Kribbella solani: one gene and its partner. The protein of the gene in region 1 interacts with the protein of each later gene in a pairwise test. Links are inferred from orthologs where the notes say so. Each region holds a gene or a part of one and is shown in the gene's direction. Other genes may lie near its edges.

Region 1 (15,374 bases):
GGAGAAGAGGCGGTCGCCGGCGCCGAGGAGGACCGGGAAGACAAGCAGGTTGTAGCGGTCGATCAGGCCCGCGTCGGCCAGGTTGCGGTTCAGGGCGGCGCTGCCGTTGACGATGATCGGGCCGCCTTCGGTCTGCTTCAGGGCGGCGACGTCGTCGAGCGAGCGAAGGATGGTGATGTCACCCCAGTTCGTGACCAGGTCGCTGTCCTTGAGCGTGGTCGACACGACGTACTTCGGCATCGCGTTGTAGCCGGGGAAGTCGTCGGTCATGCTCGGCCACACCGGCGCGAACATGTCGTAGCTGACCCGGCCGAGCAGCAGCGCGGTCGCCTCGGCCTGCTCTTCGCCCTTCAGCGCGTACGCGTCCAGGTCGAACGGGATGCCCTTGAACGTCCAGCCGGAGTTCCGGTAGTCCGTGTCGCCGCCAGGCGCCTCGACAACGCCGTCGAGGGACATGAACGCGGTGGTGATGAGGGTACGCATCTGCTTGCTCCTTGAATGTTCGTGGTCCTGCCTGATGCCAGTGCGTCGAGCGGGCGCCGGGCAGCTCGACACGTTGCCATTGCAATCCGGTGTGATCCAGGTCACTCAGCACGGAGGGTCCTCCCAACAGTACGCAACGTGCCGTCATCTGATGGTTGGTTGCTGGTCACCTGCTGGGCGGCGGAGACGCATACGTTCCGGATGTTTTGTCCGAGCAGAAAGGCCCGTAATGATCAGGAAAAAGGCTTTCGTGGCCGCGTTCGCCGCGGCCTCGGTGATTGCCGCGGCGGGGATGGCCTCGGCCGCCGCCGGTGGCGCGTTCGACTCCGCCGAGGCGAAGGGCGGGCACCCGCAGCGCGGGCCGAAGAACGTGATCTTCTTCCTCGGTGACGGTATGGGTACCCAGGAGATCACCGCCGCCCGGTACTACCAGGGCGTCCACAACAAGCTGAACGTCGACCGGGCCAAGTACACCGGCTTCGACACCACGTACTCGGTGAAGCCGGCCGCGAAGCCGCCGTACCTGCCCGACTACGACCCGGACTCCGCCTCCACCGGCTCGAGCTGGGCGACCGGCAAGAAGACGCTCGACGAGCGGATCTCGCAGGGCCCGAGCAGCGCCGAGAACGTACCGGGGACGAACTACCAGACCCTGCTCGAGCTGGCCCAGAAGCGCGGCCAGAAGGTCGGCGACGTGTCCACCGCGGAGATCACCGACGCGACGCCGGCCGTGCTCGCCTCGCACATGTCGCTGCGCGGCTGCCAGGGTCCGGCCGACATGGCCGCCTGCCCGAAGGAGACCAAGGCGGCCGGCGGGCTCGGTTCGATCGCGGAGCAGGAGGTCGACCACAAGGTTGACGTACTCCTCGGTGGTGGCCGTGGCCGGTTCGAGCAGCAGATCACCGGTGGTCCGTACGCCGGTAAGACGGTCGTGGACCAGGCCAAGGACAAGGGCATCCAGTACGTCACCGACGCCGCCGGGCTGAAGTCCGTGAAGGCCGGCAAGCCGGTGCTGGGGCTGTTCAACAAGAGCAACATGTCGCTGGAGTGGAGCGGACCGGCCGCGTCGCTCGGCAAGGGCAACGCGCCGCAGGCGTGCAAGGAGAACCAGCGCCCGGCGAACGAGCCGAGCCTGGCCGACATGACCGCCAAGGCGATCAGCCTGCTGGAGAACAAGAAGGGCTTCTTCCTGCAGGTCGAGGGCGCCTCGATCGACAAGCAGGACCACGCCACCAACGCGTGCGGCCAGCTCGGCGAGACGGTGAACTTCGACAAGGCGGTCGGCGTCGCGCTGGACTACCAGAAGACGCACCCGGACACGCTGATCGTGATCACCGCTGACCACTCGCACACCAGCCAGATCGTCGGTGAGGACGCCTCCGGCACCGGTCTGCCGACCGGCTACTCCACGAACGTGACCACCAAGGACGGTCAGACCCTGAGCCTCACCTACGGCACCGCCGGGTATGGCGGCGAGGGCAAGGCGCCGGTCGCCGGCGGCCCGAGCCAGCAGCACACCGGCGCGGTCGTTCCGGTCTGGGCCAACGGCCCCGGCGCGGACGCGGTTCTCGGTACGAACGACCACACCGACCTCTTCACCGTCCTCCAGGGCAAGTAACCCCCCGAAACACCCGTACGGCCCCCGGTTCGACTCGATCCGGGGGCCGTACGGATAAGTTGGAGGGGTGCAGGTGGCGAAGCGGTGGTCGTGGGTTGTGGTCGGGGCGCTGATGGTGGGTGTGTGGGCGGCCTGCTCGGACCAGACCACGAAGACCGGGTCGGCGCCGGAACCGCAGCCGACCGCTACCAAAACGACACCGAGAGCGACCGCGACCAAGCCCTGGTACGAAAACTACGACCCGGCGCACTTCGCGGCCGAGGTGCGTAAGTACGCCAAGGCGGCCGGGGTCAATCCGCAGTTGCTGATGGCGATCCTGTACTGCGAGTCGTACAAGCCGCACGACCCGAAGTTCGAGCGGCAGTGGGCGCAGGTGGACTCGAACCCGGCGTTCGGGATCGCGAACATGCACGAGGCCGCGTTCGACGAGACGAAACGCGGCCGGGACTTCGCCAAGCGGAAGTGGTCGGAGCTGCCGGACAACCCGGCGCTGGCGATCGAGGCCGCCGCCTGGCACCTGCACGACCTGGCGAAACGGCTGCCCGCCAAGCGCGCCGGCCTGTACACCAAGGACGAACTGCTTGCCCTCGGCTACAACGCCGGCGGCGGCAACATGCGGATCTTCGCCCGCGGCCGGAAGGCCGGCCCGCAGGCGGGGACGTACCTCGACCGCCTGCACAAGTACTGGCCGACGGCGGCCGAGGCCCTCAAGAACTGACCGCCTCCAGCGCCCTGGTCAGCAGGGCGGCGAGGGCTTCGAGCTGGAAGTCGGCGGACTGGGCGACCTCTTCGTCCGACCCGTCCAGCGCCTTCGCGGCCAGGCCGGCCTTGGCGTCGATCAGGTCGGCGACCCGGGTGTCGATGGTCTGCGCGGCGATGATCCGCCAGGCCGTCACCGGCTCGTCCTGGCCGATCCGGTGCACCCGGTCGATCGCCTGGGTCTGCTCGGCGTTGGTCCAGGACAGCTCGGCGAGGACGACGTTCGAGGAGACCTGCAGGTTCAGGCCGACGCCGGCGGTGAGCAGCGAACAGACCGCGATCGCCACCTCCGGATCGTTGACGAAGGCATCGATGTTCTTCTGCCGGGTCTTCGCGGTCTGGTCGCCACGGATCGAGGAGTACCGGATGCCGCGCTCGGCGAACAGTTCCTCGGCGGCGTCCATCACCTCGATGTGCCGGGCGAAGAAGACCACCTTACCCACGTTCTGCGCCAGCTGGGCGGCGTAGTCGGCGGCCAGTCCGGCCTTCGCCTGACCGATCCGGCGGAACAGGCTGAAGACGTTCTCGCCGGTCTTCTTGGCCGCCATCTCGGTACGTTCCCAGCCGGCCACCTGACGGACCAGGTCGTGGTCGATCCCGTCCACGACCACGCCCGAACGGCGGGTCTCCAGCGCGGTCCGGTAACGCTCGACCAGCCGGTCGGCGAGCTCCCGCTCGGCGGCCCGGATCGAGCGGCCGACGGCGCCGTCCAGCTCGACCGGCAGGTCGGCGATCCGGCGCGCCGGGATGTCGGCGGCGACGTCCACCTTACGGCGGCGGACGATGCCCATGTCGATCACCGCGGCCCGCGCGGCGGCGGCGAACCCCGGGTCGGCCGGGGTCAGGTCGGTGTCGTCGAGCTTCGCCATCAGCTCCGGCCGCGGCGCCTTCTCGTCGACCCAGCCGAGGAACTCCCAGATCGCGGTGAAGTCCTCGATCGAGTTGATCAGCGGCGTACCGGTCAGCGCCATCAGCAGCGGGCGCCCGGCCCGGGAGCGAATCCGGTTGGACAGATCCAGCACGTTCCGGGAGCGCTGCGACTTCTTGTTCTTGATGAAGTGCGCCTCGTCCACCACCATGCCGCGGAAGCCGAGGTCGCCGAGCCAGCCGACGTGCCGGTCGAGCACCTCGTAGTTCACCACCACGATGTCGGCGAAGCCGTCGATCGAGTCGCCGTCACCGTGGATCACGGTCGGCGTCCGGCGCGGGGTCCAGAGACCGGCCTCGCGGGCCCAGTTCGTCTTGACGACGTTCGGGACGACGGCCAGCAGGGGATAGGCGTCGGCGGCCTGGGCAGCCAGCAGCGCCTGCGCGGTCTTGCCGAGGCCGGGCTCGTCGGCGAGCAGGAAGGTCCGGTGCCCCTCGGCCGCGGCGGCGATCAGCCGGGCCTGGTGCGGCATCAGCTCCAGGCCGCGGAGCCGGAGCGCGTCGATGCCACCGGCCAGCCGCATCGACATCGGGTCCGGCAGGTTCATCGTGGCGGAGGCCGCGGCGTGCTCGAACGAGCGCAGCAACGGCCCGATCAGCTCCCAGCCCGCCAGCCGGCCGGCGTGCGCCGGCCGGGCCGGCGCGGCGGAGAAGTCCGGGGTCAGGAACGGGTTGGCCAGCTGCCGCGAGACCACCGCCTGCGGTACGACCCGCCGGGACGTGGTCTCCGGGGCGATCTCCGGCTGGACCGGCTCGGGCTCCTCGGGCGGCTCGATCCCGGCGTCGGCCAGCATCTGCCTGCGCAGCGTCGCGGCCGCCTCGGAGATCACCGCCTCCTCGGCCAGCAGACCGAGCAGCGACGGGTCCAGCGCGGCGGTCTTGGCCAGGATCGTGGCGATCCCGTCGAGCCGCCGGAGCTGCTCGGTCCGGTACGCCTCGGTCGCGGCCGTGTCACCGTTCACCCGGGCCCGCTCCTCGCGGACGAGCAGGGCGACGACCTGGAACTTGGTCCGGGTCGACGGCTTGGTCGCGGACCGCGTGACCGCGCCCTCGACCTCGCGCACCGCCTGGGCGAGGACCTGGATCAGACCGTCCGACTCACCGTCGCGGGTACGGCGCCGTCGACGGGGTGCTGCTGCGGAACGGGTAGCGCCGGGCTGGCGCTGACCTCGTCGGGCCAACGTTTCCTCCTGTGTCGTGCCACGACGGAGCCGCGGCGGAACGCCAGACCGCACGAGGACCGGCCCGCGGACGAGACGTCACGCGGAGCCGTCCAGAGGGTCCTCCAGGAACACGGCTCAGAATTCACCGCTCCTGTAAGCGCGATCGAGAATCAATCCTACCGCGCCGATTGTGGCCCGCGCCATCGGGTACTGGCGGGCTGGAAACCAGGGCACCGGAGGGGGCGAGACGTGGAGCAGCTGGGTACCAGGCCGCTGGCCGACGCGGAACTGCATGGGATCGACGCGTACTGGCGGGCCGCGAACTACCTGTCCGTCGGGCAGATCTACCTACTCGCCAACCCGCTGCTCCGCGAGCCGTTGCAGCCGGAGCACATCAAGCCCCGGCTGCTCGGTCACTGGGGTACGACGCCCGGGCTCAACCTGCTCTACGCGCACCTCAACCGGGTGATCCGGCAGGGTGATCGGGACGTGCTGTTCGTGACCGGTCCGGGCCATGGCGGTCCGGCGCTGGTGGCGAACACCTGGCTGGAGGGCAGTTGGACCGCCGCGTACCCGAACACGACGCGGGACGAGGTCGGCATGGCCCGCCTGTTCAAGCAGTTCTCGTTTCCGGGTGGGATTCCGAGCCATGTGGCCGCGGACGTGCCGGGCTCGATCAACGAGGGTGGCGAGCTCGGCTACTCGCTGAGTCACGCGTACGGCGCGGCGGCCGACAATCCGGACCTGGTCGTGGCATGCGTGGTCGGTGACGGCGAAGCCGAGACCGGTCCGCTCGCGGCGGCGTGGCATTCGAACAAGTTCCTGGATCCGGCGCGCGACGGTGCCGTACTCCCGATCCTGCATCTGAACGGCTACAAGATCGCGAACCCCGCCGTCCTGGCGCGGATCGGTGACGACGAGCTGACCGCGCTGTTCCGCGGGTACGGGTACGAGCCGTACCTGGTCGCCGGATCCGAGCCGGAGGCCGTGCATCAGGCACTGGCGGCGACACTCGATCAGTGCATGCAGCGGATCGACGAGATCCAGCGCGAGGCACGCTCGGGGTCTGCGAGTCGGCCCGCTTGGCCGATGATCGTGTTTCGTACGCCGAAGGGCTGGACCGGGCCGCACACCGTGGATGGTGAACAGGTCGAGGGTACGTGGCGGGCGCACCAGGTCCCGTTGTCCGGCGTACGGACGAATCCGGATCATCTGCGCCAGCTGGAATCGTGGCTGCGGAGCTACCGGCCGGAAGAACTGTTCGACGCGGACGGGCGGCCGGTCGCGTCGGTGGTCGAGCTCGCCCCGGAACCACGGCGGCGGATGGGATCGAGCCCGCACGCGAACGGTGGGGAAGTCAGCCGCGACCTGGAGCTGCCGGCGGTGGCCGAGTATGCCGTGCCGGTGAAGGTGCCGGGCGCGGAGGACGGTGAGCCGACGAAGGTCTTCGGTGCGTACCTGCGCGATGCGTTCACGCTGAACCCGGACAACCTGCGGCTCTTCGGACCGGACGAGACCGAGTCGAACCGGTTGAGCGCCGTGTACGAGGTGACCGGCAAGCGCTGGCTCGGCGAGCTGCGCGACGGCGACAACCATCTCGCGCGGGACGGGCGGGTGCTGGAGATCCTCAGCGAGCACACCTGCCAAGGCTGGCTGGAAGGGTACCTGCTGACCGGCCGGCATGGCGTGCTCTCCTCGTACGAGGCGTTCGTGCACATCGTCGACTCGATGGTGAATCAGCACGCCAAGTGGCTGAAGACGATCAACCGGCTGGAATGGCGGCGGCGCATCCCGTCCCTGAACTACCTGCTCACGTCGCACGTCTGGCGACAGGACCACAACGGCTTCTCGCATCAGGACCCCGGGTTCATCGATCATGTGGTGAACAAGAAGGCCGAGGTCGTCCGGGTGTACCTGCCACCTGACACGAACACGTTCCTGTCCACGATGGACCACTGTCTGCGGACCCGGAACTACATAAATGTCGTTGTCGCGGGCAAGCAACCGCAGCCGAACTGGCTGGACTGGGAGGACGCCGCGCTGCATTGCGCTCGCGGCGCCGGGATCTGGGACTTCGCGAGCAACGACGACGGTGATCCTGATGTGGTGATGGCGTGCGCGGGTGACGTACCGACGATGGAGACGCTGGCGGCGGTGGATCTGCTTCGGCAGCAGTTGCCGGAGTTGCGGATCCGCGTCGTGAACGTGGTCGACCTGATGCGGTTGCAGGACGCGACCGAACATCCGCATGGCCTGCCGGATGCCGAGTTCGACGCGTTGTTCACCACCGACAAGCCGGTCATCTTCGCGTACCACGGCTATCCGTGGCTGATCCACCGCCTCACCTACCGGCGGAACGGGCACGCGAATCTGCATGTCCGCGGGTACATCGAGGAGGGTACGACGACCACGCCGTTCGACATGGTCGTCCGGAACAACCTCGACCGGTACCACCTGGCGATGGATGTGATCGACCGAGTCCCGGCCCTGGGCACGCGCGCGGCGAGCACACGTCAGTACTTCGCGGATCAGCGAACGCGGCATCACGCCCACGTGACCACCTACGGCGATGACCTCCCCGAGGTCCGCGACTGGCGCTGGACGCCCTAGGGCGACGGCGGGAGGAGTGCCTGGCGGACGATGACGAGGGTGAAGAGGACGAGGGTCAGGCCGTGGACGACCGTGCACCACAGGCAGATGGCGTCGATCTGGAAGAGTTCGGCCCAGATCAGGTAGCACACGAAGACCACGCCGACCAGTACGCCGGCCAGGCGCAGGCGGGCCGGCCATGGGGATCCGGTCCGCCACATCGGTGGAACCGAGAGCGCTGTCATGCCGACGAAGAACGCCAGGCCGAGGAGTGCGACCGGGATGCCGAACAGTTTCGAGTACTGGCTGCTGGTGACCTTCGCGCAGTTCACCACGCCCGTGTCGGGGCAGGCGAGCGTCGTACCGGCGGTGAAGTGCTCGTAGGTCAGGTACGCCGCGACGGCCAGCCCGGCGATCGAGACGGCGAGCGTGGCCCACGGGATCACGCCCAGGCCGCCGGACGGCCGGCCTGCCTTCGTGGTCGGCTGCGCTGTCCTGCTCACGTCAGCCCTTCTCGGCGCCGAGCTTGCCGGCCGCGCCGGTCACGGCCTCGGTGGAGCAGACGTTGGCGGGCTGGTTGTTGGTCAGCTTGCAGATCGCGGCGGTGTAGACGTTCGCCGAGGCCAGGACGGCCTTGCTGATCGGGTTCGACGGGTCCTTCAGCGCGTCGGCGATCTGGGCCTGCGTCTTCCCGGTCAGCACCTCAGGCGTGTACGTCGCGCCGGACGACACGAACTTTCCGCCCAGGTCCACGAACGGGATCGACCCGCTGCTCGAGACGTACGGCGGCTTGTTGTACGTGTCGAAGGTCTTCTGGTCCTCGGCGGTCGGGGTGTCGAGCGGCGCGTACTGGCCGCCGACCTGCTGGTTCGTGGTCGTCTCGACGCCGGTGAACGCCAGGTACTGGCTCGTGTACGACGCGCCGTGGAAGGACAGCGTCGCCGTGTTCGGGAACACGTCGCTGCCGGACGAGTGCGTCGTACCCAGGTTGGTGAACTTGCCGAACCGGGACAGCGCGACCGTCACGGGCCAGCGCTCGGCGGCGCAGTACGGGCAGAACTCGGCGCCGATGTAGAGCACCTTCGGCTTGCCGTCGGCGGTCAGGGGAGTGCCCTTGATCGCGTTCGGCGCCGCCTGCACGGCGGCGCTGCCGACGGTCGCGAACGCGGAGTCCGGGATCGACGACAGCGCGTTCACGATCTGCGCGTCCGCGGACCCGCTCGGGTTCGTCGCGGTCTTCTTGCCGCCGCCGACCAGCCGGATCGTGATGAGGCCGCCGACGATCACCACCACCAGCACCACGGCTCCGAGCGCGAGCAGGAGGCGCCGGCGCCGCTCGGCCTGCTGCTGCGCGGCCAGCTGCGCTGCGATCCGCTCCCGGGCCGCAGCCTTCTGTTCGACACGCCTTGCCATGACTCTCCTCCAACTCGCGTCCAGGCTCCGCAAGAACAACTATGCATCGGCCCCGGAAGTTCCTACCTGTACGTCACGGCGAGGTTACTCTTCCCGCACGGCCGAGGAGGAGCAGGCCGAGCACGAGGAGCGCCGCGAGGATCAGGTAGCCGGTATCGAGGGCGGTCGCGGTGGCCACTGCCGCGACCAGGAGCGGCCCGCCGGAGTCGCCCAGCTCGCGGCCCAGCTCGGCGGTCCCCATCGTTTGACCGAGACGTTCAGGTGGCGTACTCGCGGCCAGCGCGGCGAAGCCGAGGGGGGTGATGATGCCCGTGCCCGCGCCGATCAGGGCGGCGGCGATCAGCAGGAACACGACGCCCGGCAACGCGGCGCAGACGAAACCGGCGGCGGCCAGCCCGAGCCCGACCGCGGTACCGGTGCGGCTGCTCAACCGGCCGGCGTCGAGCGCCCGCCCCGCGCGCGGCTGCACGACGGCTGCCGTCGCGGCCAAGAGCGAAACGGCCGCGCCGGTCGCGATCGACCCCAGCCCGTCGGACCTGCCGGTCACGGGCAGGAACCCGACGCCGACCGACAACGCCGCCGTCGCGGCAGCGAGCGCCAAGGTCGGCCGCAGGAACCGCGGGTCCGTGATCCGCCGAGCCAGGTCGACCACCGTCTGCCGCCGCCGAGGCAGCGGCGGCACCACCGGTACGACAACCAACGCCCACACCGCCACGGCAAGCGCCAACGCCGTCATCACCGCGAACAGCAACCGGAAGTCCCCAAGCCACACCAACCCGCCACCGAGCAGCGGCCCAGCCGTGTACCCGAGGCTCTTGCAGAACCCGTAGCTGCCGAACGCCCGCCCGTGTTTCGCCGCCGGATTCAACCGCGCGACCAGCGCCGACGCGGCCGGCGAGAACGCCGAGGCAGCCGCGCCTTGCCCAAGCCGCGCGACCCACAGCCACCCCGGCCGGTCCGCGATCACAGAGGTACTCGAAGCAATCGCGAACCCGATCAGCCCGAACAGCAGCACCGGCCGCGCCCCGACCCGATCCGCAATCGATCCGAACACCGGCTTCAGCAGCACCTCGGCGCCGTCGTACAACGCCAGCAGCGCGCCCAGCGTGAGCAGCGAGGTGACGGCGTCCGACGACGATCCACCCAAGTTCGCCGCCACCGCATGCGCCCCGAACGCGGTCGTGAACCCGGCCGCGTAGAGCGGCCACATCTGCTTCACCGAACTTCTCCCGGCAGCTGGTCGCCGATTCCGGCCTCAATCTAGCTCGTCACCTCGGCGCGCATTCGCGGGATGGCTTGCGCGGGATTGGGACAGCAGTTATGTTACATAGGCGATGTCATATAGTGCGGAGGTGTCGGATGGACGAGACCGCGCAGCGGTTGCTCGGGTCGGCGGACCGGCTGTCCAGGGATCCGGAGACGGAGATCGACTGGGACGCGCCGGTCGGTGACGGGTACGGGTTGTCGCCGGAATGGAGCACGCTCTACGGGACGTCGTACTGGGACGAGCTGTCCGTTGACCAGCGCCGGGAGCTGACCCGGCACGAGTCCGCGTCGGTGGCGACGACCGGGATCTGGTTCGAGATGATCCTGCAGCAGCTGATCCTGCGGGACATCTACGACAAGCCACCGCGGACCGCCGAGTTCCAGTGGGCGCTGACCGAGATCGCCGACGAGTGCCGGCACTCGATCATGTTCGCGCGGGCCACCGCGAAGCTGGTCGAACCCGCGTACCGGCCGCGGCTGCTGGCCCGCGAGCTCGGGCGGATGTTCAAGACCGTCGCGACCGGCGAGTCCGCGTACGCCGCGATCCTGGTCGCCGAAGAGGTCCTCGACGTGATGCAGCGTGACTGGATGCGGGACCGGCGGGTCGCGCCGCTGGTACGGACCGTCAACCACATCCATGTCGTCGAGGAGTCGCGGCACATGGTGTTCGCCCGCGAGGAGACGCGGGAGCGGCTGGCTTCGGCGGGACGTGGTCGGCGCTGGGTGAGCGCGCTGGTGATCGCGATCGCCGCCGACATGATCGTGTCCAGCATGGTCAGCCCGCAGGTGTACGCGAACGTCGGTCTGGATGTGGATCGGGCGGTCCGCGAGGCGCGGCGGAACGAGCACCATCGCTCCTTGCTGCGGACGAGCTGTGCGAACTTGATGGATTTCCTCGGGTCGGTCGGCCTGCTGACGCCGGCGGCGGCGCGCGTGTATCGGCGGACCGGGCTGCTGTGAGGATGCGATGACGTTCGCGATCTCGGGGGAGTGCTGCTCGGACGCCAGTTGTGTCGCGGTGTGCCCGATGAACAGCATCCATCCGTCACCGGGGGAGGCCGGGTTCGGCACGGGTGTCAGCCTGTTCATCGATCCGCGCACCTGTATCGACTGTGGCGCGTGCGCGGACATCTGCCCGGTGGACGCGGCGAAGCCGGCTGACCGGTCGGCGGCCGAGGATGTTTCGCGGAACGCCGCGTACTTCGCCGGGTCCGACCCGCTCGCGGCGATGGATCTGGATACGTGGGAACCGCCGGAGTACCAGGTGTGGGGTGGCGGGCCGCGGCGAGTGCTGGTGGTCGGCGCCGGGCCGGCCGGGATGTACGCGACGCGCGAACTGCTGTTGCGGACGGATGCCGAGGTCACGCTCGTGGATCGGCTCGCGGAGGTCGGTGGGCTGGTGCGATTCGGCGTCGCACCCGATCACCCGCAGACGAAGCAGATCATCGACACGTTCGAGCGCATCACCCGGCATCCCCGGGCGCGCTGGCGTCCGGGGACCACAGCCGAGGAGTTGCTCGGTCGGGGTGGGTTTGATGCCGTGGTTCATGCGGTGGGGGCCCGGCGGAGTCGGCGGTTGGGGATCGTGGGTGAGGACTCGGCTTGTACGGCTGAGGATTTTGTTGCCTGGTGCAATGGGCGGCCGGGGGCGGTGTTGCCGGTCGAGTTGAACGGTCCCCGGGTGGTTGTGGTGGGCAACGGAAATGTCGCGCTGGATGTTGCGCGGTTGCTGGTGAGTGATGATGAGCGGTTGCGGTCGATGGACGTTGCGGCCGGGGTGCGGCGGGTGCTTGGTGCCAGTGGGATTCGGGAGGTCGTGCTGCTCGGGCGGCGCGGGCCGGAGGATGCCGCGTACACCGAGTCCGCGTTGCAGGAGCTGCAGGCGATGTCGGGTGGCCGGGTCACGCTGAAGTACCACGCGACACCGGTCGCCTGGACCGGCGCCGACCGCACGCCCAGCGCCGACCGCGCGGCCAGTGGAGCATCCGGTGCCGGCCGGGGGCTTCTGCTGGACGGCGGGGAGCTGATTTCGGCCGGCACGCTGGTGACCGCGATCGGCTTCGAAGGTGATCCGATCGACGGGTTGCCGTTCGATTCCGCGCGGGGGACCGTGCCGAACGTACGCGGCGCCGTCGTCGGCCGGCCGGGGCATTACGTCGCGGGCTGGATCAAGCGGGGCGCACGCGGTGGCATCGGCGTGAACAAGGCGTGCGCCCAGGAGACCGTCCAGACGCTGGTCAGCTCGTCCAGGGGTGCAGTTTCTCCGGGTTCCTGACCGCCCAGATGTTGGAGATCCGCTCGCCGGTGAACCCGAACGCGAACACCGTCTCGGTCACCCCTTCGTACTGCACGACCAAACCAGGCTGACCGTTCACCGTACGCTCCAGGATCGTCCGGCCGTGCAGTACGAGCGTGAGCTTCGAGAAGTACCGCGCGACCTGATCCGTGCCGTGGACCGGCTCGAGCATCGCCTGCACGATCCCGCCACCGTCGGCGACCGCGGTGATGTCCGGGTCCAGGATGCCGACCAGCGCCTGAATGTCGGTCGCCTCCCAGGCCGCCTTGAACTCCCGCACGAGCTCGGCGCGCCGGGCCGACGGGGGCGTGGGCGACTGCGACGCGTCGATCCGCCGCCGCGCCGACGAGGCCAGCTGGCGGCACGCGGCCGGCGTACGCCCGACGATCTCGGCGACCTCCGCGAACGGGTACCGGAACACGTCGTGCAGGATGAACGCGACCCGCTCGGCCGGCGTCATCGAGTCGAGCACGACCAGGAACGCCATGTTCACCGACTCGTCCAGCGTCACCCGGTCAGCCGGGTCCGCGCCGCCCTGACCGGTGTGCCACTCGGTGCTCTCGGGCAGTGGCTCCGGAATCCACTCGCCGACGTACCGCTCCCGGCGGGCGCGTGCCGACCGGAGCTGATCCAGGCAGATCCGGCTCGCCACCCGAGTCAGCCACGCGGCCGGGTTGTCGATCGCCTGCTGATCCGCGGGCGTCATCGCGTACCAGCGCGCGTACGTCTCCTGGACCACGTCCTCCGCGTCGGCCAGCGAGCCGAGCAGCCGGTAGGCGAGGTTGATCAGCTGCCGCCGCTCGCTCATGATCGCGCTCAGGCCTGGGTCGGTCATCTCGATCCTCTCGTCCATACCGGTCCGACGAAGCAGCCTGCCGAAACGTCAGGTCTGACACTCGCGAGGGCTGTCCCGTCGTACCGATCATGAGCACACCGAACGCGGTTTCCGAAATCGAGATCCGGCAGCGGATCGACACCCTGCTGACCGGCGTACGCACCGGCGACCTCGGCGCGCTGAAGACGATCTTCGCGCCGGACCTGGTCTCGTTCGACGTCCAGGCGCCGCTGCGGCACCTCGGGGCGGCGGTGAAGCTGGCCAGCTGGGAGCAGATCTTCACCATCTACCAACTCCCACTCGGGTACGAGGTACGCGACCTGACTGTCCTGGTCGACGGCGACCTCGCTGTCACGTACGCCGTGAACCGACTCAGCGGAACCCTGGCCGACGGCACCGAATCCGGCATGTGGGTCCGCTGGACCGCCGCCTGGCAACGCACCAACGGCACCTGGCTCATCGTCCACGACCAGGCGTCTGTCCCGATGTACTTCCCCGAGGGCCACGCCGCCACCGACCTCACACCCTGACCCGATTCGCTGACCCGACTCGCCGGCCGGGCCTCAGCCGGTCCGCACCGCGCGGCCGAGGATGTGCGGGCTCGCGGGACTCTTCTGATCCGGCGGGAACTCGAACGCATCCAGTTCCTCGATCGTGAAACCGGCCGAGCTGATCGCGGTCGCGGTGTCGCGGTGGGTGTGGCAGCCGCCGACGAAGAACGGCCAGATGGTCGCGTCCAGGGCGCGCTGCACGGTCGCGAGGCGGCGGCCCGGTTCGGCGGCGACGTGTTCGTAGAAGCGGAGCTCGCCACCAGGTCGCAGTACGCGCCGGGCTTCCGCGAGCGCGATGCGCTGGTCGGGCACCGAGCACAGGACCAGCGAAACCACGACCACATCCACTGACGCGTCAGGCGCCGGAAGCTGGTCGGCCGTACCTTCGACGACCTTCACACGAGCCGGCGCCTTCGCGGCTGCCTGTTCGGCGTGCGCACGCAGGAAGGGCTCCGGCTCGACCGCAAGCACCTGCGAGACCTCGGCGGGATAGTGCGCGAAGTTTCCGCCGTCGCCGGCACCGACCTCGATCACCTCGCCGACTGCCCCGGCCAGCAGCCGCCGCCGGTGCTCGGCCGCGCCGTGCTGGTCCAGCGTCGGGCGCACCCGCGCGTACATCCGGGCGAAGATCGGCCGTTTCATGGCACCCACCTTGTCAGATATGCCGGAGGTGGCGCGCCGCCGAGCTCACGACAAACCCGGCCCAGCCAGAACTACTGCACGAACGCCTGTCCAGCCGCTCGGACTAGGTGGGCGGCTCCCTGGTCGCCTGCTTGAAGATCTCGAACACGGCCAGGTAGTTCTTGCCGCCGTAGCCGTCGGTGATCGCCCGTTCGGCGATCTCTTTCATCAGTCGCGGCTGGTCGGAGTGGACGCCTTGTTCCACACTGGCTTGGGTGATGTGTTCAAGCGCGTTGAGGTTCATCTCCAAGGTGCCGAGGTCACCGGGATAGTTGCCCTTGTCCAGTTCGGGCGCCTGCTCGGCGAGGACCGAATCCACTACTGTGGGCATGAACCAGCCGAGGGCGTGCTCGGCGAACTCGACCGCCGAGACGTTCGCCGAGCCGACCAGGGCGGTGGCGTGCAGAAAGCCGTTCATGGTCGCGTACATCATGTCCAGCAGTGCCGCGTTGTACAGCACCGCCAGGCTGGGGTCGGAGCCGAGGTACCGGGGGTCGCCCACGCTCGCCAACGTCTGCCGGTGCTGGTCGAAGACGCCCGGCGAACCGCTGTACAGGAAGACCGATCCGGGGTGCCCGACCAGAGGCGGCGGCACCATGATCGCCCCGTCAAGGTAGCCGGCGCCGCGTTCGGTTGCCCAGCCGACCGCCGCACGGGCTTGCGACGGCGTACCGGAGTTGAGGTTGACCAGCACGCGGCCGTTCAGGGTGTCACCGGCGGCGCCGAGGATCTCGTGCATGGTCTCGTAGTCTTTGACGCAGACGATGATCATCGGGCCCGCCGAGACCGCCTC
Region 2 (16,052 bases), 2.3 Mb from region 1 along the record:
TTGGTGAAGGTGGTCGGCGTACCGACCACGTCGACGATCCGGCCACCCAGGTCCAACCGAATGACCGTGCTGTTGATGCCATCGCCGTAGCAGGCAATCGCGTTCTCCGGTGCGCTGTACGTCGCTCCGCTGACTGTGACCGTGCCTGCCTTGACCGCCGCCGGCAGGTCACAGCCAGCGTCGCGGCTGCGCTCCGCGAGCACGCCACCAGTAGCCTGCACGCCGGGAGCCAACACGCTTAGCGCCTGGCTACCGGGTCGCACCAGCACCAGATGACTCCAGCCCGCGTTGGCGATCTGCTGCCAGTCTGCACGCTCCAGCGACCCACCCGGTCCGATCAGCAGCGTCTTGCCGTCTCCTGGCTGCTGCGCATCGTCCAGCGTCTCTGTGCTGTGTACGGACACGTTGTGGTTCTTCAACAGCGTCGCAAGCGCTCGTGCCCCGTCAGACGCAGTGGAGTCCGGGCTGAACGGACCACTAGTCCGTGCTGACGTGGCGATCAGAATGCCGATCGCGGCCAGCACGATCAAACCAGTCACAAGCATTGGTGTACGCAGCGCCCGCCAGCTCTCCGCCGTACCCCGACCGACCGGCGTACTCATGCGGTCACCCGCGCTGTCCGGGCAGCATCATCAGCGGCAACAACCACCGCGTACCGCTCCGGTGTGCCCGTACGGTTGCCGTAGACAACCTCCGTGAAGACCAGTGCGGCCGGCTGCAACGGCTCCCGCAGTACGGGTGCTGCCCGCGATGCATCCGCGACCACCTCGTACGCGGTGCGTCCAGCGCGCTCGTCCAGTACGGTCCTCTCGGTCAACTCGGCTACACAAGCCCGGAACCGGCTGCGGATCGCCAGCGCGTACTCCCCGGACGCAGCCTCCCGCTCGGCCAGTGCGCGGTACTGTGCGGCGCTCTGCGGACGTGCAGTGTCGAAAACGGCCTGTGACGTCGTCTTGCGACTGGTCCGCAGTACACCGGCCCGCCAGAGCACCACGACCGCGATCAGGACGAGCAGGCCGATCAGCATCGCCAGACCGGCGTGGCCGTTGGGCGACGTACCAGTGAGGCTGTCCAGCAGGTCGCGGATCCACTCCATCACCTTGCCGAGGGCCTTCTCGATCAGTGAACCGCCGGACTCCCGGTACGCCGACTTGGAGAGCTCCTTGGCCGCCTCCTGGGCGGCCTGGTCACGGTCGATGTCGACCGGAGGCTCTTGCAGGAAGCTGATCACACCGGCCCCTCGGACCGCAGTGCCGGCCGCATCCACAGGTCGAGACCTTCCCGGCGAACCCGCAGGTCCAGGTAGATCAGCGCCTGGACGGCGGACATGAACGCCAGGCTGGCGATCAGAGTCATCACCGTCGCGATACCGACCGCCGCTCCGAGCACGATCGCGACCACCGTGCTCCCGGTACTGTCCCCGGCGTCCGCCCACGACCCGACGGTGATCAGCAGGGTGCTGACGCCGAACTGCAGCGCGTACCCGACGATGTTGACCACCAGACCGCCGAACAGCAGGATGCCGAACACCCGCCAGAACTTGCCTCGTACCAACTGCCAGGATCGCCGCAGTGCACCCCAGATACCCACTCGCACGGGGATGTACAGGCCAATGTCCGGTGCGTGCCGCCCTTCCATCAGGACGACAGTGCCCGCGAGTACCAGGCGGATTCCGAAGATCAGCACCAGTACGCCGCCGAGCAGCGTCATCCCGAGCGCGACCGCACCGGCGGCCTCGGAGGACACCACTGCGTCCGTACCGGTGCCGAGACCGAGCATCGCCAGCCCCCAGCCACCGATCAGCAGCATGAACGACAACGACTGCACCAAACCGACGGCAGCAAGCGAGGGCAGCGCCGGCCGGACCAGCCGCAGTAGCTCCCGCGGCCCGATCCGGTTGGCCAGCTGCGTACGCACCGCCGCCAGCGCGATGATGCCGGCCAGCATGCTCGACACCACCGAGAAGAGCACGAGCTGCACGCCGTACGTGAGCAGCAACGCCGCACCGGCCTGTTCGAACGGGCTGTCCGACTCGAAGAACCCACCCAGCCCACCAGGCACCGCCACCTCGGTCAGCACGGCCTGCAGCGCTACCAGCGCTATCCCGGCCAGCACGGGCAGGCCCAGCATGATCGTCTTGTTGTCGGAGATGGTCCGGGCGGCGTTGTCGAGCAGGTCAGCGGGCAGCCACGGCCGCAGCGGTTCGCTCGCGACGTCGTCGTGCAGCATCATGTTCTGGTCGGCCACTGCGGACCCTCCTCTCCGGGTGACGAGTTGTGGTGGACCCCGAGCGTGCACCATGATCCCCGGATGATCACAGCCCAACCTGGGGTCACACGGCGATCCGGCGTGTGCACTACCGCGGGAATGGGACACTATCCGTAGTGCGTACGGCCTGGCACCTGCCGGGCGCACACCGATCGGTCGGCAAAGCGGACGGCAAGGAGCTAGGGCGTGGCAGACGGTAACCGGACGATGCGGGGCCGCATTCTCATCGTCGACGACGACACCGCGTTGTCGGAGATGCTCAGCATCGTGCTGCGCAACGAGGGGTACGACACCTATCTGTGCGCGACCGGTGACAAAGCGGTACCGGCGTTCCGGGAGTTCAAGCCCGATCTGCTGCTGCTCGACCTGATGCTGCCCGGGATGGACGGGATCGACGTCTGCCGGGCGATCCGGGCCGAGTCCGGAGTACCGATCGTGATGCTGACCGCCAAGAGCGACACGGTGGACGTGGTGCTCGGGCTGGAGTCGGGTGCCGACGACTACGTGGTGAAGCCGTTCAAGCCGAAGGAGCTGGTGGCCCGGATCAGGGCCCGGCTGCGGCGGATGGACGAGCCCGGTCCGGAGTCGCTGACCATCGGCGACCTGACCATCGACGTGGCCGGCCACTCGGTGAAGCGGGCCGGCGAGACGATCCAGCTGACGCCGCTGGAGTTCGACCTGCTGGTCTGCCTGGCGTCGAAGCCCTGGCAGGTGTTCACCCGCGAGGTGCTGCTGGAGCAGGTCTGGGGTTACCGGCACGCGGCCGACACCCGGCTGGTGAACGTGCACGTCCAGCGGCTGCGCTCCAAGATCGAGAAGGACCCTGAGCACCCGGAGATCGTCGTGACCGTCCGTGGTGTCGGATACAAGGCTGGTGCGGACTGATCGAGTACGGACGCGGCCAAGAGTCGCAGGCTGCCACCGGCACCGCCGACGACGCCGTCGTGGTGCCGGGTGACCAGCCCATCGGCCAGGCCGGTGGGCCGGCGCGGCCGACGGCACCGCCCGAGCAGGAGGTGGCCGAGTCCCGCGGGACGGAACTGGAGCTGACCGCCGCCGCGGCGGACTGGGCTGCCCAGCCGAAGCCACTGTGGCGGACGCACCCCAAGCACTGGCCGGACCACTGGCGCCGGTCCATCCAGGCGCGGATCGTCACCGGCACCCTGCTGATGTCGACACTGGTCCTGATCCTGGTCGGCTGGGTGATGATGAGCCAGGTCACCGACGGTGTCCTGGAGTCCCGGCGTACCAGCGCACAGGCCGAGGTACGCGCGCAGCTGGCGCAGTTGAGCAGCACGATCGACGCGGCGGACCGCAGCACGATCAACCAGCAGCTGTCCGAGCTGGTGCTCGGTACGAACCGCCCGGGGCTGTACGACGTGCTGCTGGTTCCGACCGACCAGGCGGCGTCCAACGCGATCCGCTACACCGGACTGGTCGACAGCGACTCCATTCCGCAGGCGCTGACGTCCTCGGTGATGAGTGACGGCTCCAAGCTGTACGACACGTACACCAAGATCAACTACCGGGAAGCGCCCAGCGTCCCGGGGCTGGTGATCGGTTCACAGATCCGGATCAACTCCACCGGTGACCGCTACGCCATCTACTTCCTGTTCCCGCTCACCGGGCAGCAGGAGACGCTTGACGTGGTCCAGCGCGCGCTGGTGACCGCAGGGCTGTTGCTGATCGTCCTGCTCGGCGCAGTGGCCTGGCTGGTCACCCGGCAGGTCGTGACGCCGGTCCGGATGGCCCGGCGGATCGCCGAGCGGCTGGCGGCCGGCAAGCTCGAGGAGCGGATGCAGGTCCGCGGTACGGACGACCTGGCCCGGCTGGCGGTGTCGTTCAACAAGATGGCGTCCAACCTGCAACGCCAGATCCGCCGGCTGGAGGAGTTGTCCCGGCTGCAGCGCCGGTTCGTTTCGGACGTCTCACATGAGCTGCGTACGCCGCTGACGACGGTCCGGATGGCTGCCGACCTGCTGCATGAGAGCCGCGACCAGTTCGACCCGATCAGCCGTCGTTCGGTCGAGCTGTTGCAGAACGAGCTCAACCGGTTCGAGGAGCTGCTGGCCGACCTGCTGGAGATCAGCAGGTTCGACGCCGGTGCCGCCGCGCTCGACCTGGAGGACGTCGACCTGCGGGACATCGTCACCAGGGTGCTGGAGAACCACGAGACGCTGCTGGAGCGGAAGGGCTGTCCGGTCGAGCTGGACATGCCGGCACCGTGCCGGGCCAAGGTGGACTCCCGCCGGATCGAGCGCATCCTGCGGAACCTGATCGGCAACGCCATCGAGCACAGTGAGGGGCTGCCGATCCGGATCAGCACGGCGTACGACGACGATGCCGCCGCGGTCGCGGTCCGCGACCACGGGGTCGGCTTCCGGCCGGAGGAGGCCGAAATGGTGTTCAGCCGGTTCTGGCGGGCCGATCCGGCCCGGGCCCGGACCACTGGCGGCACCGGACTCGGCCTGTCCATCGCGCTGGAGGACGCCAGGCTGCACGGCGGCCGGCTGGACGCCTGGGGCTCCCCGGGCGACGGCGCGTACTTCCGGTTGACGCTGCCGCGCCGTCCGGACGTCGCACTGACCGGATCACCGCTGCCGCCGCGCCCGGCCGACGCCACCCGGGTCGTCACCGAGCTGGTCGACGTCGGCGCGCCGTACCAGAAGCTGAACGGCGGTACGGACCGGTGAAGCGCAGTCTGGTCCTGGTGCTCCTGGCCGCACTCCTGCTCGGTGGCTGCGCGACGGTGCCGACGCAGGGCACCATCCGCAGTGGCGACCGGCAGGGCATCGCGCCGGACCTGGGTGGCGTCGGGGTGGAGGCGAAACCACCCCGGCCGAACGTGGACGAGCTCTCCCTGGTCAGCGGCTTCCTGGAGGCCATGTCCGACTCCCAGGCGTACGACGTGGCCCGCCAGTACATGACCTCGGACGCCGCCGCGAAGTGGCAGCCGGAAGCACAGACGATCGTGTACGACCAGACTCCCGACTCGCTCACCCGGAAGGGCGACGGGATTCAGCTGACCGCCCGCAAGATCGCCACGATCGGTCCGCGCGGCGAGTGGATACCGGCGCCCGCGAACGCCCGCGCCGACCTGTTCTTCAAGCTGAAGAAGGTGGAGAACCAGTTCCGCGTGGACTCGGTGCCGCCGGGAGCGTACCTGGGCAGCAACCAGGTCGACCTGAAGCTCGCTCCGCGTGACCTGTACTTCTTCAACCCGACCAGGGACATGCTGGTGCCGGACCCGGTCTACCTGCCGGTAAACCTCTCGCAAGGTCAGGCGGCCACCCAGCTGGTCCAGGAACTGCTGAAGGGCCCGACCGGCCGGCTGGGCAATGGCGTGGTCTCGCTGGCGCCGCCTGGCACCGAGGTGCAGGTGTCGGTGCCCACCGAGTTCGGTGTGGCAACCGTGGCGCTGAACGACGCCGCCAGCGGGCTCAGGGACCAGGACCGGCGGTTACTGGCCGCTCAGATCGTCTGGACGCTCAACCAGATCAATGTGCGCGCCAAGATCACCGTCGGCGGCGCGCCGCTGCTACCGGACGACCCGGACGTGCTGCCGTTCACCAGCTTCACCCAGTTCGACCCACAGGTACCAGGGGCGGCGCTGACCAAGCTGTTCGGTCTACGGGAGCGGCGGGTGCAGCGGATCGTCGGTCTGGACGGAGCGTCGGACATCGCCTCCCAGCCGCTGAACGGCGGACCGCTGTGGGCGCACCAGGCCGAGTCGTTCGCCGTCACGCTGCGCGGTGACGCCGGCGCGATCGTGACCAGCGACAAGAAGCAGGTCCTGTACGCGGCACTGGACACGTCCGACAAGAACAAGGACGCGGTCTCGGTGAAGGTCGACGGAGACACGCTGACCCCGAGCTTCGACAACCAGGACAACCTGTGGATCCTGGACCGCGCGAACGGCGAGCATCCGCGGCTGCAGGTCCGCGAACACGACGGCAAGCTCACTCCGGTGACCGTGGACTTCGGTGGGGACACCCCGGTGTCGTTCCGGATCGCGCCGGACGGTGTCCGCGCGCTGCTGGTGATGCACTCGCGGAGCACCGGCCAGAACTACGTACAGACTGCCACGGTGCAGACCAAGGACGGCGGTAAGCAGCTGCTGCTGACCGAGTTCCGGCCGCTCCAGCTGGCGCTCACCAGCATCAGTGACGCCGCCTGGAACAAGCAGGGCATCCTGGTGATCGGAGCGAGCAGCAAGGTCAGCAACTCGGCCCGCCAGGCCTGGCTGGTGAACACGGACGGTTCCAGCCTGCAGCTGTTGCCCGGCTCGAGCCCGGACTTCCGCCCGGAGCACGTCGCCTCGAACCCGAACAAGGACACCCTGCCGGTGATCCAGGACGACACCGGCCAGATCCACTGGCTCAGCAAGGACCTGCTCTGGGTCAGCATGGACTCGGACGGCAGCGCCGCGATCACGCCGACGTACCCCGGCTGACGATCGGGACTCCGGCAGCGCGTCCAGCGGTGTGACCGGGACCGCCGCGCGGTTGTCCACAGGCTCGCGACAGCGGGCTTGTGCGGACCCACCGCGCTCGGCGATCGTGGTGCGGTGCCGGCCCGGGATGTGTTCGTGGATCTCCTCCTGGGTGGCCGCTGCGCCGGCTGCGAACGCCCGGGGGTGACTCTCTGTGCTGGTTGCCGTCGGCTACTGGCCACGGCGACTCCGTTCCGTGCATGGCCCGACCCGCGGCCGGCCGGACTCGCGCCACCGACAGCCGCCGGGGCGTACGGTGATGAGCTCCGGGGCGTGATCATCGCCCACAAAGAGCATGCGCGGTACGGGCTGGCTCGACCGCTCGGGCAACTACTGGCGACCGCGGTTCGAGCGGCGCTGGGGGACCGGCGCGCCGGGTGGCTGTGTCCGGTGCCGTCGCCTCGGGCAACTGTTCGGCAGCGCGGCCACGACCCGCTCCGCCGGCTGACCGCCGTCGCGGTCAGATCCCTGCGCAGACAGGGATTCGACGTACGCGCGGCCGACGCGCTCCGGGTGATCCGGCGGCCCGAGGACCAGGCCGGGCTGTCCGCGGCGGCCCGGGCCGCCAACCTGGAAGGGGTGTTCGGGCTGCGTTCGCGCTGGGCTGAAACGCTGATCGATCAGCCGGTCCTGCTGGTCGACGACGTGATCACCACCGGTTCCACGCTCAGCGAAGCGGGCCGGGCCTTGGAATCGGGCGGGATCCGGGTCCTCGGCTGTGCCGTCCTGGCCGCGACCGCGCGCCGCCGGGCGTCTGGTTCATGAGAACTTCCCTACCGGTTTTCGCCGAAGCCGACTAGCGTTGGCCTATGACACCCGCTAGGGCTTGTCGGGCAGTGGAGTGGTGGAGGACCGGATCAGCCGGATTCCTCGCCACGGGGTCCGATGGGTTCGACAGCGGGTGTTCTGGTTTCGGGCACCGTCACCATCAGCACGGGGGTCCGGACAGGTAAAAGAAGTCGCCGATCGATGGAGGTTTCCGTGGACGTCGTTGTCAAGGGTCATCACTGCGAGGTCAGTGACCGCTTCCGGCAGTACGTCGAGGAAAAACTCGAGCGGATCGAGAAGGTCGATCACCGGGTACTGCGGTGCGAGGTGGAAGTCAGCCAGGAAAAGAACCCGCGACAGCACGATCGGGCGATGCGCGTCGAGCTCACCATGTACACCAAGGGTCCGGTGGTCCGCGCGGAGGCGTGCGGGGAGACCAAGCAGGCGGCGTTCGACGTCTGCCTGGACCGGCTCCGGTCCCAGGTCCGCAAGGCGGCCGACCGGCGGCGCGTACACGGTGGGCGGACGCCGGAAGGCCTACGGCACCTGAACGCCAAGCAGCCGCTCAACGGCACCGCACCGGTAGTGGAGGAACCAGTCGCCGAGGACGAGGTGGCGACACACAAGTACGGATCGCTCACGGTCACCGGCGACGGTCCGCTGGTGATGCGCGAGAAGACCCACACCGCCAAGCCGATGACCCTTGACCAGGCGCTCTACGAGCTGGAGCTGGTCGGGCACGACTTCTACCTGTTCGTCGACGCCGACGAGAACCAGCCGAGCGTGGTGTACCGCCGTCGCGGTTACGACTACGGCGTGATCCGGCTGGCCGTCTAGTACCTCGGGAGGAGCACGACGAAGGGGCCGGGCAGCTCGCCCGGCCCCTTCGCCACACCAGGCGCGGACCTAGCCGATCTGTTGCTGGAGCTCGGCGGCGTACGTGGCGACCTGCGCGTACACGCCCGGGTTCCCGGCGTCCGCGCAGCCGACGCCCCAGGAGACGACGCCGAACAGACGGCCGTTCAGCACCAGCGGGCCGCCGGAGTCACCCTGGCAGGAGTCCTTGCCGCCCTGCTCGTAGCCGGCGCAGATCTCTCCGTCGGCGGTGTAGCCCTCGCTGGCGTACGCCTTCTGGCAGTACGCGTCGCCCAGCACCGGCACGGTCACCTTCTGGAACGTGTCCTCCGGTCCGGTGCCTTCGGTGGAACCCCATCCGTACACGACCGACGCCGCGCCGGCCTTGTCGGCCGCCTTGTCGGTCTCCAGTGCGAGCGTGGCCACACCCTCGAACGGTGTCGCCAGCGTCATCACCGCGACGTCGTGCGCGGGCGACTTGCCGTACTCCGGGTCCACCCAGATGCTGCTGATCTTCGACACCTTGCCGCCGGTCTGGGTCAGCACGTCGCGGCCCTGGATCGCGGTGTACGTGGACGCCGCCTCCTGCGCGCAGTGTGCCGCGGTGACGATCTTGTTCGCCTTGACCAGCGTCGAACCGCACCACTGGCCGCTCGGCGACGGTGAGCCGCTGTTGTTCAGCGCGACGGCCCAGGGCGCGTCCGCGGTGTGGGCGACGGTGCCGCCGACGATCCGGTTCACCGGTCCGCCGGGGCGCTGAGATTGCTGAGAGTGCTGAGCGGCCGACGCGGAGCCGGACACCGCGACCGCGCCGATGGATGCCATGGTCAGGACACCGGCCGCCAGGGCAGCACGGATCACCTGCTTCTTTGCTGTCATGCCTCACTCCAGGGAGATAGGGGCCGCACGGGCGGACGGCCTCCCCGCCAGACTCCCCGAACACCATCCGTAGCGCACCTCCCACTTTCGGTAACTCCCGAGTTATGCCCACCACCCCTCCACCCCTCCACCCCTCCACCCCTCCGCGCCCCGCGCCCCGCGCCCGCGCCCCGCGCCCCGCGCCCGCGCCCCGCGCCCGCGCCCCGCGCCCCGCGCCCGCGCCCGCGCCCCGCGCTCCCGCGCCCGCGCCCCGCGCCGGAGCGCCGCCTCCGCTCCGCTCCATTTGGGAGGTGAACCTCTCAAATGCCCCCTTCACTCCCCGCATGCGGGGAGTGAAGGCACCGGATGCGGGGTTCACCTCCAAAATGGAGCGGAGGGGGCGGATGGAGCGGCGGGAGGAATGTCGGTGGGGGTCGGCAGAATGCGGGTATGACTGGTGAGGTGCTGACTCGGGCTCAGGCGCGGCGGATCGGGCTGGCGGCGCAGGGTTTTATGGATCCACGGCCGAAGGGGGTGCCGGACGGGCGGGCGTTGAACCGGGTGCTCGGGCGGATCGGGCTGATTCAGATCGACTCGGTGAACGTCCTGAGCCGCGCGCAGTACCTCCCGCTGTACTCCCGGCTCGGGCCGTACCCGCGCGACGTACTGGACCGTGCCGCGGGCAAGGCCCCGCGCCGTCTGGTCGAGTACTGGGCGCACGAGGCGTCGCTGATCCCGGTCGAGACCCACCCGCTGATGCGCTGGCGGATGGCCCGCGCGACCACCGAGGCCTGGGGCGGCCCGCGGTCGATCGCGAAGGAACGGCCGGACCTGGTCAAGCAGGTGCTCGCCGACGTCCAGTCCCAGGGGCCGCTGACCGCCCGGGAGATCGACGACGACGTGGAGCGGTCCAAGGACCACTGGGGCTGGAACTGGTCGGACGTGAAGCGGGCGCTCGAGTTCCTGTTCTTCGCCGGCGAGATCACGGTGGCCCGCCGGAACCAGCAGTTCGAGCGCATGTACGACGTGCCCGAGCGGGTGCTGCCTCGCGCGGTGGTGGACACGCCGACGCCGTCGCTCGACGAGGCGCACCGTGGGCTGGTGTCGATCGCGGCGAAGGCACACGGGGTGGCGACGGCACAGTGCCTGCGGGACTACTTCCGGACCGCGCCCGAGCCGACGCTCCAGGCGATCGCGGAGCTGGTCGAGGAGGGTGAGCTGCTGCCGGTCCGGATCGACGGCTGGAAGCGCCCGGCGTACCTGCATCGCGACGCGCGGCTGCCGCGCCGGGTGAACGCGCGGGCCCTGGTCAGCCCGTTCGACTCACTGGTGTACGAGCGCACCCGCACCGAGGTGCTGTTCGACTTCCGGTACCGGATCGAGATCTACGTACCGGCCGAGAAGCGCGTGCACGGTTATTACGTACTGCCGTTCCTGCTCGGCGACCGGCTGGTGGCGCGGGTCGACCTGAAGGCGGACCGGCCCGGCGGGGTGCTGCTGGTGCAGTCGGCGCACGCGGAGCCGAAGGCGCCGACCGAGACCGCCGAGGAGCTGGCCGCCGAGCTCGTCCAGCTGGCCGGCTGGCTCGGCCTGGACCAGGTCCGGGTGGCCGGCGGCGGCGACCTGGCCCCTGCGCTGAGTGACGCCCTACGAGCTGCCTGAGACGTCGCTGGGAACTTTCCGGCCCACCCGAGCGTGGGTCCAACATCGCAAGAGGGTGTCTGAGGACCCTGCACCTACTGCGGGGCACTCGGCACGGCACCTCGCCGCACGGGAGGAAAGGCCACGATGAAACCACATCGAGGCCTCCCCTCCCGCACGCCGAGCTACCGCGCCGAGCACCTCCTCGCTACGGTGCAGAGTCCTCAGACACCCTCCGAGGCACGCTGCGGGCGTGGCTTGGCGCGGCGGGACCCGTACGATGGGGGACGCACGCCCTCCGTCGGGTCGGTCGTGCCATGCGGCGACGCCCGCTTCCAGGCTTCAGCAGCAAGGAGAGAACTCCCCACCATGAAGGTTGTCGACAAGGTCCTGCGGATCGGCGAGGGCAAGATCCTCCGCCAGCTGCAGGGCATCGCGAAGATGGTCAACTCCATCGAGGACGACTTCGTCGGCATGTCCGACGAGGAGTTGCGCGGGCAGACCGCGGAGTTCAAGCAGCGGCACGAGAACGGGGAGTCCCTGGACGCGCTGCTCCCGGAGGCGTTCGCGGTGGTGCGGGAGGCCGCCAAGCGGACCCTGCACCAGCGGCCGTACGACGTGCAGGTGATGGGTGGCGCGGCGCTGCACCTCGGCAACATCGCCGAGATGAAGACCGGTGAGGGCAAGACCCTGGTCGGGACGATGCCGACGTACCTGAACGCGCTGTCCGGCAAGGGCGTGCACGTGGTCACGGTGAACGACTACCTGGCCAAGTACCAGGCCGAGTGGATGGGCCGGGTGTACCACTTCCTCGGCCTCGACTACGGCGTGATCCTGCCGGAGATGTCCCCGGCCGAGCGCCGGATCGCGTACAACAAGGACATCACCTACGGCACCAACAACGAGTTCGGCTTCGACTACCTGCGCGACAACATGGCCGGCAGCATCGAGGACTGCGTCCAGCGCGAGCACAACTTCGCGATCGTGGACGAGGTGGACTCGATCCTGGTCGACGAGGCCCGGACCCCGCTGATCATCTCCGGCCCGGCCGAGGATTCGCAGCGCTGGTACGTCGAGATGGCCCGGATCGCGAACACGCTGAAGGCCTGGACGCTGGCCGACGAGGCCGAGCTGAAGAAGAAGAACCCGCGGGTCACCGATCTGGAGATCGACGAGACCAAGCGCCGGGTCGCCGACTACGACGTGGACGAGAAGAAGCGGACGGTCGCGATCCTGGAGCGCGGCATCGAGAAGGTCGAGGACCGGCTCGGCATCGACAACCTGTACGAGTCGGCAAACACCCCGCTGATCAGCTACCTGAACAACGCGCTGAAGGCGAAGGACCTGTTCCACCGGGACAAGGACTACGTGGTGGTCGAGGGCGGCGAGGTGCTGATCGTCGACGAGCACACCGGCCGGACGCTGCACGGCCGTCGCTACAACGAGGGACTCCACCAGGCGATCGAGGCCAAGGAAGGCGTCGAGATCAAGGAGGAGTACCAGACCCTCGCGACGATCACGCTGCAGAACTACTTCCGCCTGTACAACAAGCTGGCCGGCATGACCGGTACCGCGATGACCGAGGCGAACGAGTTCTCCAAGGTCTACAAGCTCGGCGTGGTGCCGATCCCGACCAACAAGCCGATGATCCGGGTCGAGGAGCGGGACCTGATCTACCGCACCGAGGACGCCAAGTTCGACGCGGTGGTCAAGGACATCGTCGAGGTGCACGCGACCGGCCAGCCGATCCTGGTCGGTACCACCTCGGTGGAGAAGTCCGAGCGGCTGTCCCGGCAGTTGCTCAAGGAGAACATCGAGCACGAGGTGCTGAACGCGAAGCAGCACGAGCGGGAGGCCGCGATCGTGGCCGAGGCCGGTCGCGAGAACGCGGTCACGGTGGCGACCAACATGGCCGGCCGTGGTACCGACATCATCCTCGGCGGCAACCCGGAGTTCCTGGCCGACAAGGAGCTGCGGGCCCGCGGCATCGACCCGGCCGAGGACATCGAGCAGTACGAGTCCGAGTACCCGGCGCTGCTCGAGCAGTTCGAGAAGCAGGTCAAGGAGGAGCAGTCGAAGGTCCGCGAGCTCGGCGGCCTGTACGTGCTGGGCACCGAGCGGCACGAGTCGCGCCGGATCGACAACCAGCTCCGTGGTCGCGCCGGCCGGCAGGGTGACCCGGGCAAGTCCCGGTTCTACCTGTCGCTGGAGGACGACCTGATGCGGCTGTTCAAGCGCGAGATGGTCGACTGGGCGATGTCGCGGAACAACGACGACAGCCAGCCGCTGGAGAACAAGGTCGTCACCAAGGCGATCGCGTCGGCGCAGGGCCAGGTCGAGGCGCAGAACTTCGAGACCCGGAAGAACATCCTCAAGTACGACGACGTGATGAACCGGCAACGGCACGTCGTGTACGACGAGCGCCGCCGGGTGCTCGAGGGCGCCGACATGCGCGACCAGGTGCACGACATGCTCGAGGAGACCGTTACCGGGTACGTGCAGGGCGCGACCGCCGACGGCTTCGCCGAGGACTGGGACCTGGACGCGCTGTTCACCGCGATGAAGACGCTGTACCAGACCGAGCTGACCGAGGAAGAGCTGATCGAGGAGGCCGGCGGCGAGAAGTCCGGCCTGACCCAGGACTTCCTGATCGAGCGGTTCCTGGAGGACGCGAACGCGGCGTACGAGCGGCGCGAGGAGCTGCTCGGCGAGGAGGCGATGCGCGAGCTGGAGCGCCGTGTCGTACTGAGCGTGCTGGACCGGAAGTGGCGCGAGCACCTGTACGAGATGGACTACCTGCGCGAGGGCATCGGCCTGCGCGCGATGGCGCAGCGCGACCCGCTGGTCGAGTACCAGCGCGAGGGCTACGACATGTTCGCCTCGATGATGGAGTCGATCAAGGAGGAGTCGGTCGGCTTCATCTTCAACGTCGAGGTCGACATCGAGGCGATGCGGGCCGAGATGGCGCTCAGCGACGAGGCACAGCTGGCCGACCTGGACCCGAACGGTGAGGGCCTGGAGGGGCGCCGGATCGAGGACATCCTCAAGCCCGGCGCGCCGGTCGCGGAGTTCGCCGGCCGGACCGCGGACGACGACGGCGAGGAGCGGCCGCAGGACGCCCCGCGCCCGCGGGACACGCCGCGGCTGCGGGCCAAGGGCCTGTCCGACGGCAGCCGTCCGCAGCAGCGGCTGACCTACTCGGCGCCGACGATCGACGGCGACGACGAGGTCTCGGTGCACCAGGACGCCGTCGAGGACGGCAAGCTGGAGTACGCGGGTACGCCCCGCAACGCGGCCTGCCCGTGCGGTTCGGGCAAGAAGTACAAGCGCTGCCACGGCGACCCGCAGTCGGACGCGTACAAGTTCTGAGCACCTGGAAGGGCTGGTCCACCCGGACCGGCCCTTCTGTGTTCCCCGCGGAGGGTCGCCTCGTATGCAGCTACCGGATCTGAATCTGTTGCCGGCCCTGGACGCGTTGCTGCGCGAGGGCAGCGTCGCCCGCGCTGCGGAGCGGATGAACATCTCGGCGTCGGCGATGAGCCGTACGCTGACGCGCCTTCGCCGAGTGACCGGTGACGAGCTGCTGGCACCTGCGGGGCGCGGCCTGGTGCTGACCGAACGTGCACGGCAGTTGCAGCCGGCTGTCGAGCGGGCGCTGGCGGACGCGCTCAGCGCGCTGCGGCCGGTGCCGCCCAAGGACCTGGCGTCGATCGAGGCGGTGCTGACGCTGCGGAGCAGCCCGGATGTGCATATGCTGTTCCTGCCGCCGCTGGAGCGTCGGCTGCGAGTCGAGGCGCCGAGAGTGCAGTTGCGGTTACTGCCCGAAGGAGACGATGACCCGACCGTGCTGCGGCATGACGACATCGATCTCGACCTTGGTCACTACGGCGCCTTGCCGGCCGATATCCGTAGCAAGCGGCTCGGGGTCGAGCGGATGGTGGCCTTGCTGCACCGCGACCATCCGCTGGCTGCCGGGCCGATGACTTTGGAGGCGTTCGCCGCCGCCGAGCAGCTCACCGTTTCGCGGCGCGGGCGGCTGCAGGACGTACTCGACCGGGCTTTGCAGGAGCAGGGTCTGGCGCGTACGGTGCGCGCGACCACCTCGACGTCCTGGGCCGCCGCGCTGACTGTTCTGAACGGCGGTGCGCTGGCGATCTTGCCGAGCCGGGTCGCGGCGCACTACGCCGAGGTGCTGCCCGTGGTGTACCGGCCGATTCCGTTGGAGCTGCCAACAGTCGAGTTCGCGATGGCGTGGCATCGGCGGAATGACGACGTCCCAGTACACGGGTGGTTGCGCGCGGCGGTGGTGACGATTGTGGACGACTTGCTCAGTCCTTAGCTCATCACTCCAGACCGCGTTTTCCGGGCGTCCAGAACGGTTTGGTCAGTACCGAGCGCCGTTGCCAGCCGCGGTCTTGCACCAGTTGGGCGCGGACCGCCTGAACCGTGCGCGCTTCTCCGGCGACGTAGGCCACTCGGGAGGTTCCGGCCGGCAACTCCAGCTCGCGCAGCGCCGTGAGCAAGGATTCCGACCCGGCTGCAGGCGCGCCCTGACGGTGCAGCCAGGTGAGGCGGCCGTTGGCCTGCGTGTCGAGGGGCAGCTGATCAGCGGGACTGTCGACCTCTACCACCGCGTCGTACAGTGCTCCGGCCGGGAGTGCCCGCAGCATGGAGCCGAACGCCACCGATGCGGTCTCCTCGCCGATGAACAGGTGGTAGGTGGCGTCCGGCCGCAGCGTGAACCGGCCCTCGGGCTTGGTCAGCCATACTTCATCTCCCGGTTGCACCTGGCGGGCCCATTCCGCGCCCGGACCGCTGACCCCGTGCTCCAGAACGCAGAGCTCCAAAGTGGTTTCGTCATGCGTCCACACCGAGTACGTCCGCAGCAGTCCGGCGCGCCAGCTCGACGGAGCGAAGACATCGTTGACCTGCAGTCGGACCTGCTGGCCCGGCTGGTACTCGTAGTCCTTGATTGCCGGACCGGTCAAGCGGATCTTGCGGAACCGCTTGGCGGCATGCTGCACCGACACGACCCGAGCTCGTTCGAAGAACAGCTCCAGTAGACGTTCCTTCACCTGATATCCCTTCGTCGCGTTCAACCTTCGGTCCGCGCGATGCAAGGGACAAGTTCCGAATCGTCAGGGCAGGCATGCGTTCGGTGCATGCTGTC

The links.
Region 2: the proteins of HDA44_RS08245 (region 1) and secA interact in binary tests that used the Escherichia coli proteins (3 or more experiments, as listed by UniProt). The link is inferred for Kribbella solani from one-to-one orthologs.

The regions. Positions count from the first base shown.
Region 1 is NZ_JACHNF010000001.1:1,850,991-1,866,364, reverse strand. The notes cover bases 1-2,906. They hold HDA44_RS08245 (alkaline phosphatase), read left to right. Parts: upstream 1-712; coding sequence 713-2,101; downstream 2,102-2,906. Other genes in these bases: HDA44_RS08235 (DEAD/DEAH box helicase), read right to left, coding at 2,809-2,906; HDA44_RS37055 (transglycosylase SLT domain-containing protein), read left to right, coding at 2,169-2,819; HDA44_RS08250 (dihydrofolate reductase family protein), read right to left, coding at 1-483. In the rest of the region: more of HDA44_RS08235, read right to left, coding at 2,907-4,968; HDA44_RS08230 (phosphoketolase), read left to right, coding at 5,200-7,560; HDA44_RS08225 (vitamin K epoxide reductase family protein), read right to left, coding at 7,557-8,042; HDA44_RS08220 (DUF929 family protein), read right to left, coding at 8,044-8,952; HDA44_RS08215 (MFS transporter), read right to left, coding at 9,026-10,162; HDA44_RS08210 (AurF N-oxygenase family protein), read left to right, coding at 10,312-11,178; HDA44_RS08205 (FAD-dependent oxidoreductase), read left to right, coding at 11,186-12,493; RNA polymerase sigma factor SigJ, read right to left, coding at 12,456-13,349; HDA44_RS08195 (YybH family protein), read left to right, coding at 13,439-13,879; HDA44_RS08190 (class I SAM-dependent methyltransferase), read right to left, coding at 13,913-14,542; HDA44_RS08185 (NAD(P)-dependent oxidoreductase), read right to left, coding at 14,646-15,374.
Region 2 is NZ_JACHNF010000001.1:4,150,555-4,166,606, reverse strand. Bases 10,868-14,451 are described here. They hold secA (preprotein translocase subunit SecA), read left to right. Parts: upstream 10,868-11,251; coding sequence 11,252-14,251; downstream 14,252-14,451. Other genes in these bases: HDA44_RS18845 (LysR family transcriptional regulator), read left to right, coding at 14,316-14,451; HDA44_RS18855 (winged helix-turn-helix domain-containing protein), read left to right, coding at 10,868-10,903. In the rest of the region: HDA44_RS18900 (DUF4350 domain-containing protein), read right to left, coding at 1-602; HDA44_RS18895 (DUF4129 domain-containing protein), read right to left, coding at 599-1,231; HDA44_RS18890 (hypothetical protein), read right to left, coding at 1,228-2,247; MtrAB system response regulator MtrA, read left to right, coding at 2,476-3,153; MtrAB system histidine kinase MtrB, read left to right, coding at 3,213-4,961; HDA44_RS18875 (LpqB family beta-propeller domain-containing protein), read left to right, coding at 4,958-6,721; HDA44_RS18870 (ComF family protein), read left to right, coding at 6,857-7,525; hpf (ribosome hibernation-promoting factor, HPF/YfiA family), read left to right, coding at 7,742-8,365; HDA44_RS18860 (S1 family peptidase), read right to left, coding at 8,435-9,262; more of HDA44_RS18855, read left to right, coding at 9,692-10,867; more of HDA44_RS18845, read left to right, coding at 14,452-15,221; HDA44_RS18840 (SIP domain-containing protein), read right to left, coding at 15,226-15,957. UniProt on the Escherichia coli protein: Required for protein export, interacts with the SecYEG preprotein conducting channel.